DNA from 3 places in the Pseudomonas sp. YNh genome. Region 2 is predicted to be linked to each of the others. Evidence: predicted binding sites of a transcription regulator. Region 2 holds the regulator's gene; each other region holds the start of a gene.
What was found. Region 2 encodes FliA, which starts transcription of late flagellar genes. Its sites were predicted from a motif close to CTAAAGTTTNNNNNNNNNNNGCCGNTAA; they were not measured.

Region 1 (3,274 bases), on a different contig from region 2:
CTTCCAGCACCTGCCCCGAGGCCAGGGTCACGTCCAGTGTGGACTGGGCGCGGTTGGTGCTGGCCTGCATCGACGCCACTGCCGCTTCGGTGCCCGCCTGCACGCGGCCGATCATCTGTTCGATTTCCTGGGTCGATTGTTGCGTGCGGTAGGCCAGCGTGCGCACCTCATCCGCCACCACCGCAAAGCCGCGCCCGGCCTCACCGGCGCGGGCCGCCTCGATGGCGGCATTGAGCGCCAGCAGGTTGGTTTGCTCGGACACCGAGCGAATCACTTCCAGTACCTTGCCGATATCCCGCACCTGCCCGACCAGTTGCTCCAGGTGTGCACTGCTAGCCTGGATCTCGCGGGTCATGGCCTCGGTGCCGTCGATGTTTTCGCTGACTTGCTGGCGGCTTTGCGCGGCCAGCTGGTTGGACTCGCTGGTGGTTTGCGAGGTGGTGATGGCGTTGCGCGCAACCTCCTCCACGGCCGTGGTCATTTCGGTCACCGCGGTGGCTGCCTGCTCCAGCTCTTGCCCCTGCTGGCGCAGGTTGTTGGCGCTTTCCTCGGTAACCGCGTTCAACGCCGTGGCAGCGGCGTCCAGCTGCCGGGCACAGTGGTTGATCTGCCCCAGGGTGTCGCGCTGGCTCTGCTGCATGCGCTGCAGTTCGTGGAACAGCTGGCCGATCTCGTTATTGCCCTGCCCCTGCACCGGCACGCTCAGGTCGCCACCGGCAATACGCTGGAAATGCCTACCGGCTTCGCGCAGCGGGTGCAAAACACGCTGGGCAATGAAGGCCCAGCACAGCGCCGCCAGCACCAAGGTCACCGCCAACAGCCCCAGGCTTAGCAGTTGGGCGCGGGCCAGGCGCCGGTCAGACTCAAGCATGATCTGCTGGCCACGTTCGCTCAGTGCGCCCACCAGTTGCTGGCGCAGCGCTTGCAGCCGGCCCATGGCACTTCCGGCATCGCCGTTGACCTTGAAGTAATGCTCCAGCGAGCGCTGGCGAGTTGCCTCACGCTGCCCGGCCACCGCCTTGGCGTAATCGGCAAAGGTAGCCTGCAGCTGGGTTGCCAACGTGCGCAGGGCTGGATCGCGGGTGTTCTCGACAAATTCGTCGACCAGCGTCTGGCTCTTGTCGTTCAGCTCGACCGACAGCGCCATGCGCTTGGCCGCACTCTCGTCATGGCCACCCAGCTGCTCGATGAAGCCCGAGGACACATTGGCGCTGGCGCGGATCGCCATCAACAATGCGTTGTTCAACCGGTCCGACTGGTGTGCGGTCTGGTCCAGTTCGGTGATCTGCTGGTCGCTGCCCACTGCTGCCCGCCAGGCACTGACGGTGGAAAACAGCAGGGTCAGGCTGAACAGCGACAGCACCCAGAACATTCCGGTACGTATTTTCAGGTTGGCAAGCATGCGGGCAGTACTCCTTGTTGGCACCACTTCTGGTCGAGATTCGACGGTGGGTGTGCTGCTATCGGAGGTGCCCGCGCAGGCTTGAGGCGTGGGGAGTCGGTTATGGGCGGTAACCGAACAGATGTTGCCGGGCGCAGGTTGGGCCGCAGCCAATCTCAGCGTTCGAGGAAGTCGACTACCGCCTCCGCGAAGGCCTGCGGTTGGTCCAGCATGACAAAGTGGAAGCTGCCATCAATACGTTTGAAGCTGATGTTTCGCGTCCCTGCGTAGGCGTTTGCGAAGGTTGCATCGACGCTGGCAGCGGGTATGCCATACAAGGGGTCATAGGCATAGACGACCTGCACCGGCGACTGGATGCTGCCAAGCTCCGGGCGCAGGTCGGTGGTCATCAATTCATAGGTGGCATCGGCCACCACCTTGCGGTCCGAGCGCAGCGCGGCTTCGACCAGTGCCGGCCGGGCCGCAGCGGTCTTGGCCAGCCGGTCGATGGCTGTGCGCTGCATGGCTTCGGCCTGAACTGCCGGGGCCGCCAGCATCCCATCACGCAATGCCGCCGCCTGCGCTGCAGCCGCTTCGGCGGTAGCCATGGGGTTGAGCAATAACGTGTAGAACGGCAGCGCATCGACAACCATCAGCCGCCCTACCCGCTCGGGGTGGCGTGCACCAATCATCAGCGCGACCTCACCGCCCAGCGAATGGCCAATGATGGCCGGTGCCTCAAGGTGCTGGCTGCCGATATAGTCTGCAACCGCCTGGGCCACCGGAGCGGCCACGCGCCCGTCCACAGTGGGCACGGCAGGCGAGCCGGCAAAGCCTGCAACCTGCACCAGGTGCAGGCGATGCTGCTGGCGCAGTGTGCTGGCGAGCCCCGCCCAAACCTCACGGGAAGAGGCCAGCCCGGGGATCAGGATGACGTCCGGCCCGGTGCCCTCGACCGTTACCGAAATACGTTCGCCCGCTACAGGCACTGGCTGGCTTGGCGCAGCCAATGCCGAGCCCAGCGACAAGCTGGTCCCGATTGCTGCAAGCAGGGTGCGTATGCGCATGGTCGCCATTCCTTTGACTTCAACGGAGAAAAGCCCGCCACTATAAGGCGCACGGCAACCCATGGGAAAACTATCGTTTGCAACCCGCTGCGCTGCACCGTTAAAGTCGGGACCTGGGCGCCGGCTGCGCCTGCGGTCCGCGCAAAGGGGTTGCCCGAGCCATGCTTCACTCCATTTCCATACCAGCTCCCGGCTTGTCGGCGGACCGAGCCCCAAAGGAGTTGGCATGCCCGCCATCAATGCTTCCCGCCACCACGGCTTGCTCGACCTGCCCGCCTTGCGCAAACGCGCCAAGCGCTTGCTGGCTGAACTGAAAAACCACCAAGCCGACGACGCCCGCGAGCAATTGCGCACGCTTGGCCTGCCCGGCCCCGACTACCGGCTTGCCGACACCCAATGGCTGGTGGCCCGCGAGGCCGGCTTTGCCAGCTGGCCAAGGCTCAAGGCCCATGCCGACGCCGTGGCTTTCGCAGCACGCCACCCCGGTTTTTCCGCCGATGACGAGGCCAGCGTGCAGCATTGGCGCTGCGGCAACGACATCGCCCACAGCTTGCATACCGCCGGGTTTGCCGGCGCCTTCCAGATGTTCGACGACCCGATGGTCATGGGGCCTGTACCGGCGCTGCCCGACGAGCAGTACTGGCAGGTGCGCAGCGCCTACGTGCAACAGGCATTCAAGCTGAGCCCCCTGGACCTGGAACAGCGGCAGGCGGCGCAGCGTAGCGCACTGGCCGGGCTGAACCGCGACAGCGAAATTGTGCTGTGGTGCGAGGCCGACGCTTACGACCAGCTGTTCCTGATTCGCGTGCTCGCCAGCCTGCCCGGC
Region 2 (3,274 bases):
CGGGCCAGTCGCTGGCTGCGGCACTGGAGCCACTGCTGCGCAAACGCGTCGTTCTGATCGATACCGCCGGCCTGCAGGCCAGCGACCCGGCACTGCGCATGCAGCTGGAAACCCTGGCCGGGCGTGGCATTGCCGCGAAGAATTACCTGGTGCTGGCTACCACCAGCCAGAAGCAAGTGCTGACCGCCGCCTACCACAGCTACAAGCGCTGTGGCCTGGCCGGTTGCATCCTGACCAAACTGGATGAAACGGCAAGCCTTGGCGATGTGCTGAGCCTTGCCATCAGTCATGAACTGCCCGTGGCCTACCTCACCGATGGCCCCCGCATTCCTGACGACCTGCATCTGCCGCGTGGCCACCAATTGGTGTCCCGTGCGGTCAATGTGCAGCAGCAGGACGAGCCCAGCGAGGAGGCCATGGCCGACATGTTCGCTGATCTCTATCACAACCCCCGGCGAGCGGGTTGACCATGAAGCGTGTGCAAAGTAGCTATGCCAAGGGGTACGCAGAATTGCCCCACGTGTGGCCTGAGTCCCAGCGAGACAAGGTAAAGAACAGACATGGGTAGCATGCATCCCGTACAGGTGATCGCCGTGACCGGTGGCAAAGGTGGCGTCGGCAAGACTAACGTTTCAGTGAACTTGTCCCTGGCGCTGGCCGAGCTTGGCCGCAGGGTCATGCTGCTGGACGCCGACCTGGGCCTGGCCAACGTCGACGTGTTGCTGGGCCTTACCCCCAAACGTACCCTGGCCGATGTCATCGAGGGGCGCTGCGAGCTGCGTGACGTGATGCTGCAGGGCCCTGGCGGTGTGCGCATCGTACCGGCGGCCTCGGGCACCCAGAGCATGGTGCACCTGGCCCCGGCCCAGCATGCCGGGCTGATCCAGGCGTTCAGCGAAATCGGCGACAACCTCGACGTGCTGGTGATCGACACTGCGGCGGGGATTGGCGAGTCGGTGGTCAGCTTCGTTCGCGCCGCCCAGGAAGTGCTGCTGGTGGTCTGTGACGAGCCCACCTCGATCACCGATGCCTACGCCCTGATCAAACTGCTCAACCGCGACTACGGGATGAATCGTTTCCGTGTGCTGGCCAACATGGCGCAGAGCCCGCAGGAAGGGCGCAACCTGTTCGCCAAGCTGACCAAGGTCACCGACCGCTTCCTCGACGTTGCCCTGCAGTACGTGGGCGCCGTGCCGTACGACGAGTGTGTGCGCAAGGCAGTGCAGAAGCAGCGCGCCGTCTACGAAGCCTTCCCACGCTCCAAGTGCGCGCTGGCTTTCAAGGCGATCGCCCAGAAGGTCGACAGCTGGCCGCTGCCGGCCAATCCGCGCGGTCACCTGGAGTTCTTTGTCGAGCGTCTGGTGCAACCCACCAGCGCGGGACCCGTGCTATGAACGCCAGCGGCTTCAAGATGTACAGCCGGGCGGCGAAAGACGCCCAGTACGAGCTGATCGAACGCTACGCCCCGCTGGTGAAGCGCATTGCCTACCACCTGTTGGCGCGGTTACCGGCCAACGTGCAGGTCGAGGACCTGATCCAGGCCGGCATGATCGGCCTGCTTGAAGTGTCCAACAAATATGACGCCAGCAAAGGCGCCAGCTTTGAAACCTATGCCGGCATCCGCATCCGCGGGGCCATGCTGGACGAGGTGCGCAAGGGCGACTGGGCACCGCGTTCGGTGCACCGCAACACCCGCATGGTCAGTGACGCGATGCGTGCCGTTGAAGCCAGAACAGGCCGGGACGCTAAAGATCATGAAGTTGCTGCCGAACTCCAATTGAGTCTCGATGATTACTACGGGATCTTGAACGATACCTTGGGCAGCCGCCTGTTCAGCTTTGACGACCTGTTGCAGGACGGCGAGCACGAAGGGCTGCATGAGGATGGCGCCAGTGGCCATGTCGAACCTGCGCGTGGCCTGGAGGACGAACGCTTCCAGGCTGCCCTGACCGAGGCCATTGCCAACCTGCCGGAGCGTGAGCGCCTGGTGCTGGCGCTGTACTACGACGAAGAGCTGAACCTCAAGGAAATCGGCGAGGTGCTTGGGGTCAGCGAGTCGCGGGTCAGCCAGTTGCACAGCCAGTGCGCCGCGCGCCTGCGTAGCCGCCTGGGGGAATGGCGGGCACGTTGAGCCCGGTGTCGTTGCAGTCGTTTTCCACGTGCGTTATCCACGTTGTACCGAATTGAATGAGTGCGTGCCCGGTAGACCGGGCGCGTTTGAGACTGCTTGGAGGTCTAATTGGACAAGAACATGAAAATCCTCATCGTTGACGACTTTTCGACGATGCGGCGGATCATCAAGAACCTGTTGCGTGACCTGGGCTTCACCAACACCGAAGAAGCCGACGATGGCACCACGGCGCTGCCGATGCTGGAAAACGGCCACTACGACTTCCTGGTGACCGACTGGAACATGCCCGGCATGTCCGGCATCGACCTGCTGCGTAAAGTGCGTGCCAGTGAAAAGCTGAAAACCATGCCGGTACTGATGGTGACTGCCGAGGCCAAGCGCGACCAGATCATCGAAGCGGCCCAGGCCGGCGTCAATGGCTATGTGGTCAAGCCGTTCACCGCTCAGGTGCTCAAAGAAAAGATCGAGAAGATCTTCGAACGCGTCAACGGCTGAGTCACGTCAGGGGGCGCGCCATGGATTCATCACAAACGTCTTTGGGGGAGTTCGAATCGACCCTGAAGAAACATGCCCAAGAGTTGGTCGAAAGCCTGGAACGGGGCCGTTTTGGCGAGGCGGTACAGCTGATTCACGAGCTGAACCAGACCCGCGATCGCGGCCTGTACCAGGAAGTCGGCAAGCTGACCCGCGAGTTGCACAGCGCTATCGTCAGCTTCCAGATCGACCCGACCATCCCGCAGGCCGAGGAGGTGTCGCAGATTACCGACGCTACCGAGCGCCTGTCGTACGTGGTCAAGCTGACCGAGGGCGCGGCCAACCGCACCATGGACCTGGTCGAGGCAAGCACCCCGGTGCTCAACGACCTGGCCAGCGAAGCCAAGGCGCTGAGCACCGACTGGCAGCGCTTCATGCGCCGCGAAGTGGCTGCGCCGGAGTTCCGTGACCTGGTCAAGCGCGTCGACAGTTTCCTGACGCACAGCGCTGAAGGTAACCGCAAGGTTGCCGGGCATCTCAATGACATTCTGCTGGCTCAGGACTATCAGGACCTGACCGGCCAGGTGATCAAGCGCGTCACCAGCCTGGTGACCGAGGTGGAAAGCAACCTGCTCAAACTGGTGCTGATGGCCAGCCAGGTCGACCGTT
Region 3 (3,274 bases), on a different contig from region 2:
TGACCGGGTTGAACGGGTCCTTGCGGTCGAACAGCGACGACGAGGCGTAACCCACCACCCGCGCCACCTGCCCGTCCGGGTAACCACCGGCCACCAGCGCACGGCGCGCCGCGTTGGCACGGTTGGCCGACAGTTCCCAGTTGCCGAACTCGCCACTGCCGGCATACGGCTTGGCGTCGGTGTGGCCGCTGATGCTGATCTTGTTCGGCACCGCCTTGATGGTGTCGGCCATGGCCAGCAGGATGTCTTCAAAGTAGGGCTGCAAGCGGGCGCTGCCGATGTCGAACATCGGCCGGTTCTCGGCATCCATGATCTGGATGCGCAGCCCGTCCTGGGTAATTTCGAACAGGATCTGGTCCTTGAACTTCTGCAGCTGCGGGTTCTCTTCCACCTTGTTCTGCAGTTCCTGCAGCAGCAACTCCAGGCGCTCGCGCTCTACCTGCTCGGCCATGGTCTCGACCTGGTCCTTGCTCAGCTGGGTCGTGCTCTCGGGCATCGGCTCGGATTTCACTTCCGGGTTGATGGTTTTCTCCGGCGCCAGTTCAGGCGAGCCGCCCAGGTCGATGACATAAGGCGTACCGCTTTCCGAGAAGCCGATCGGGTCCTTGAAGTAGCCAGCAATGGCAATCTTCTGCTCCGGCGTGGCCGTGGACATCAGCCACAGCACCAGGAAGAACGCCATCATTGCCGTAGCAAAGTCGGCAAACGCGATTTTCCAGGCGCCGCCGTGGTGGCCGCCGCCAAAGCGCTTGACGCGCTTTACGATGATGGGCTGATTGTTTTCCATGACTCAGCGACCGCGAACCGCTTGTTCCAGCTCGGCGAAACTTGGGCGATGCATGGGGTACAGCACCTTGCGCCCGAACTCCACGGCCAGCGAAGGTGGCATGCCCGAGGCCGAGGCAACCAGCGAAGCCTTGATCGATTCGTAGAGGTTCAGCTCTTCCTTGGCATCGTGCTCCAGGCACTTGGCCAACGGGCCGAAGAAGCCGTAGGCAGCGAGAATACCGAAGAAGGTACCCACCAGCGCCGCACCCACGTGCATGCCGATGGCCGCCTGGTCACCCTCGCCCAGCGAGGCCATGGTCACCACGATCCCCAGTACCGCCGCGACGATACCGAAACCAGGCATGCCGTCAGCGATGCCGGTCACTGCATGGGACGGGTGCTCCAGCTCTTCCTTCATGCTCAGCAGCTCCATGTCGAACAGGCCCTCGAGTTCGTGCGGGGCCATGTTGCCGGTGGACATGATGCGCAGGTAGTCGCAGACAAACGCGGTCATGCGCTCATCGGCCAGTACCGTCGGGTACTTGGCGAAGATCGGGCTGGCGGCGGCGTCTTCGATGTCAGCCTCGATGGCCATCATGCCTTCGCGACGGCTCTTGTTGAGGATCTCGTACACCAGGCCCAGTACCTCCAGGTAGTAGGCATGGGTGAAGCGCGAGCCGAACATCTTCATCGACTTCTTGATGACGTGCATGGTCATGTGGCCAGGGTTGGCCTGCAGGAATGCACCAAAGGCTGCACCGCCGATGATCAGTACTTCGAACGGCTGGATCAGCGCTGCGATCTTGCCGTGGGAGAGCACGTAGCCGCCGAGCACGCTCGCGAATACGACGATGATGCCGATAATTTTAGCCATAGGTTCAAAGCACTTGCTGTCGTGGTCAGGGGAAGAGACGGGAGCTTTAAAACTCTTCTTCTACTTATCGGCAGAACTGCGCCAGACTATAGCCACTCAATGCGAAAAGCCAGTTCGGACTGATGTCAAAATGCCAATTGAAACCAAGGTGCCCGCTCAGGCTCCGCGTACGCTAGAAGCCTGGGTAAAGCTGCTGGAGAGTGTTCGCATCCCCGTGCCGAAGCACAGCTACGACCGGGTCATGGCTGCAATCAACGATAGCCGCCGCTCGCTGCGCGACATCGCCGAACTGATGCAGGATAGCCCGGCACTGGTGCTATCGGTGATGCGCGAAGCCAATCACCCCACCAACGCCAGCCAGGCCGAGCCAGCCGAAAGCCTGGAGGTCGCCCTCAACCGCCTGGGCCTGGAGCGCAGTGAGCAACTGCTCAAGCGCCTGCCCTCGCTGCCGGTCGAAGAAATCCCGCCCGTGCTCAGCCAGTTCCAGCTGATCAGCCAGCACGCCTCGCAGCAGGCCAGCGGCCTGTTCGCCAGCCGCCTGGCGCGGCTGTGGCAGGAAATCCACTGGGGCAGCCTGCTGTTCCTGTCACCCCTGTGGCCGCTGGCACTGGCCTACCCCAAGCTGCTCGACACCTGGGAGCTGCGGGTTATCCACAAGGGCGAGGACGCCGCCCAGGTAGAGGAAGAGCTGTTTGGCGTGCGCATCATGGCGCTGTGCCAGACCATGGCGGAGTACTGGCGCCTGCCGCAGTGGGTAACCCAGGGTTACCGCCTGCTGCTGGAAGAACGCGAACAACTGGCCCAGGTGCTGAGCATCGCCCGCGACGAAGACCTGCTCAGCCAGCAACACCGCCTGGATGCCGAGCCCGGCCTGCGCCGCTGGTTCAACCAGCCGGCCAACACCGTGCTGCTGGCCAACAACCTTGCGCTGGCGGCGCAGGTGGGCTGGGACAACCCGCACCTGCTGCGCTGGCAACTGCTGACAGCGCTGTACCTGCAGACCTCGCTGGAAGACGTGCAGCAGCAAGTGCACCAACAAGCTGCCGCCAGTGCCCGCCGCCACGCCAGGCATGCCCTGTTCCACCCGGCTGAAGCACTGATCTGGCCCTGGCACCAGCGCCGTCCGCACCCGGACATGCTGGCCCCGCCACCGCCCAGCAGCGACGACCTGGCGCGTTGGCGCAAGCTGTGCCAGGACCTGCTGGCCCAGCCCAGCCCGTTCACCAACACCGTGCACCTGGCCACCCAGGCCCGCGAAGCCCTGCTGGCCTGCGGCATGCAACGCATTATGCTGCTGAGCCTGGACAAGGCCAGCGACTACCTGCGCGTGCAGCAGACCGCCGGCTTGCCCAAAGAGGCCGCGGCCCTGGCCCTGCAGGTGTCGCAAAACAAGCTGCTGCAAAAGCTGATGGCCCAGGCCGGGCAACTGCGCATTACCCCGGAAAACCACAGCCAGTTTTCGGCCCTGCTGCCTGCCCCGCTTCGTGCGCTGTTCCGCAGCGAGCACGTGCTGCTGCGCTCGCTGGCGGTGAACGATCAGGTGCTGATGCTGATGGTGGCCGACCAGGGCTGCCGGCCCTTGGCCGATATCAGCGTGCAGGCCTTCGGCAAGACCGCGCAATGCACCGAGCG

Region 1: WF331_RS12265 (methyl-accepting chemotaxis protein) is a predicted target of FliA. The motif match lies at 1,461-1,488, and genes of this name have one in related genera.
Region 3: motA (flagellar motor stator protein MotA) is a predicted target of FliA. The motif match lies at 1,707-1,734, and genes of this name have one in related genera.

The regions. Positions count from the first base shown of each region.
Region 1 is NZ_JBBMRJ010000009.1:179,717-182,990, forward strand. Features, by position in the region: gene WF331_RS12265 (methyl-accepting chemotaxis protein) at 1-1,402, opposite strand, end outside; gene WF331_RS12270 (alpha/beta fold hydrolase) at 1,558-2,448, opposite strand; gene WF331_RS12275 (DUF1835 domain-containing protein) at 2,675-3,274, shown strand, end outside.
Region 2 is NZ_JBBMRJ010000001.1:148,333-151,606, reverse strand. Features, by position in the region: gene flhF (flagellar biosynthesis protein FlhF) at 1-467, shown strand, start outside; gene fleN (flagellar synthesis regulator FleN) at 561-1,394, shown strand; gene fliA (RNA polymerase sigma factor FliA) at 1,391-2,131, shown strand; gene WF331_RS00640 (chemotaxis response regulator CheY) at 2,252-2,626, shown strand; gene WF331_RS00635 (protein phosphatase CheZ) at 2,647-3,274, shown strand, end outside.
Region 3 is NZ_JBBMRJ010000002.1:154,499-157,772, forward strand. Features, by position in the region: gene motB (flagellar motor protein MotB) at 1-787, opposite strand, end outside; gene motA (flagellar motor stator protein MotA) at 791-1,642, opposite strand; gene WF331_RS02750 (HDOD domain-containing protein) at 1,773-3,274, shown strand, end outside.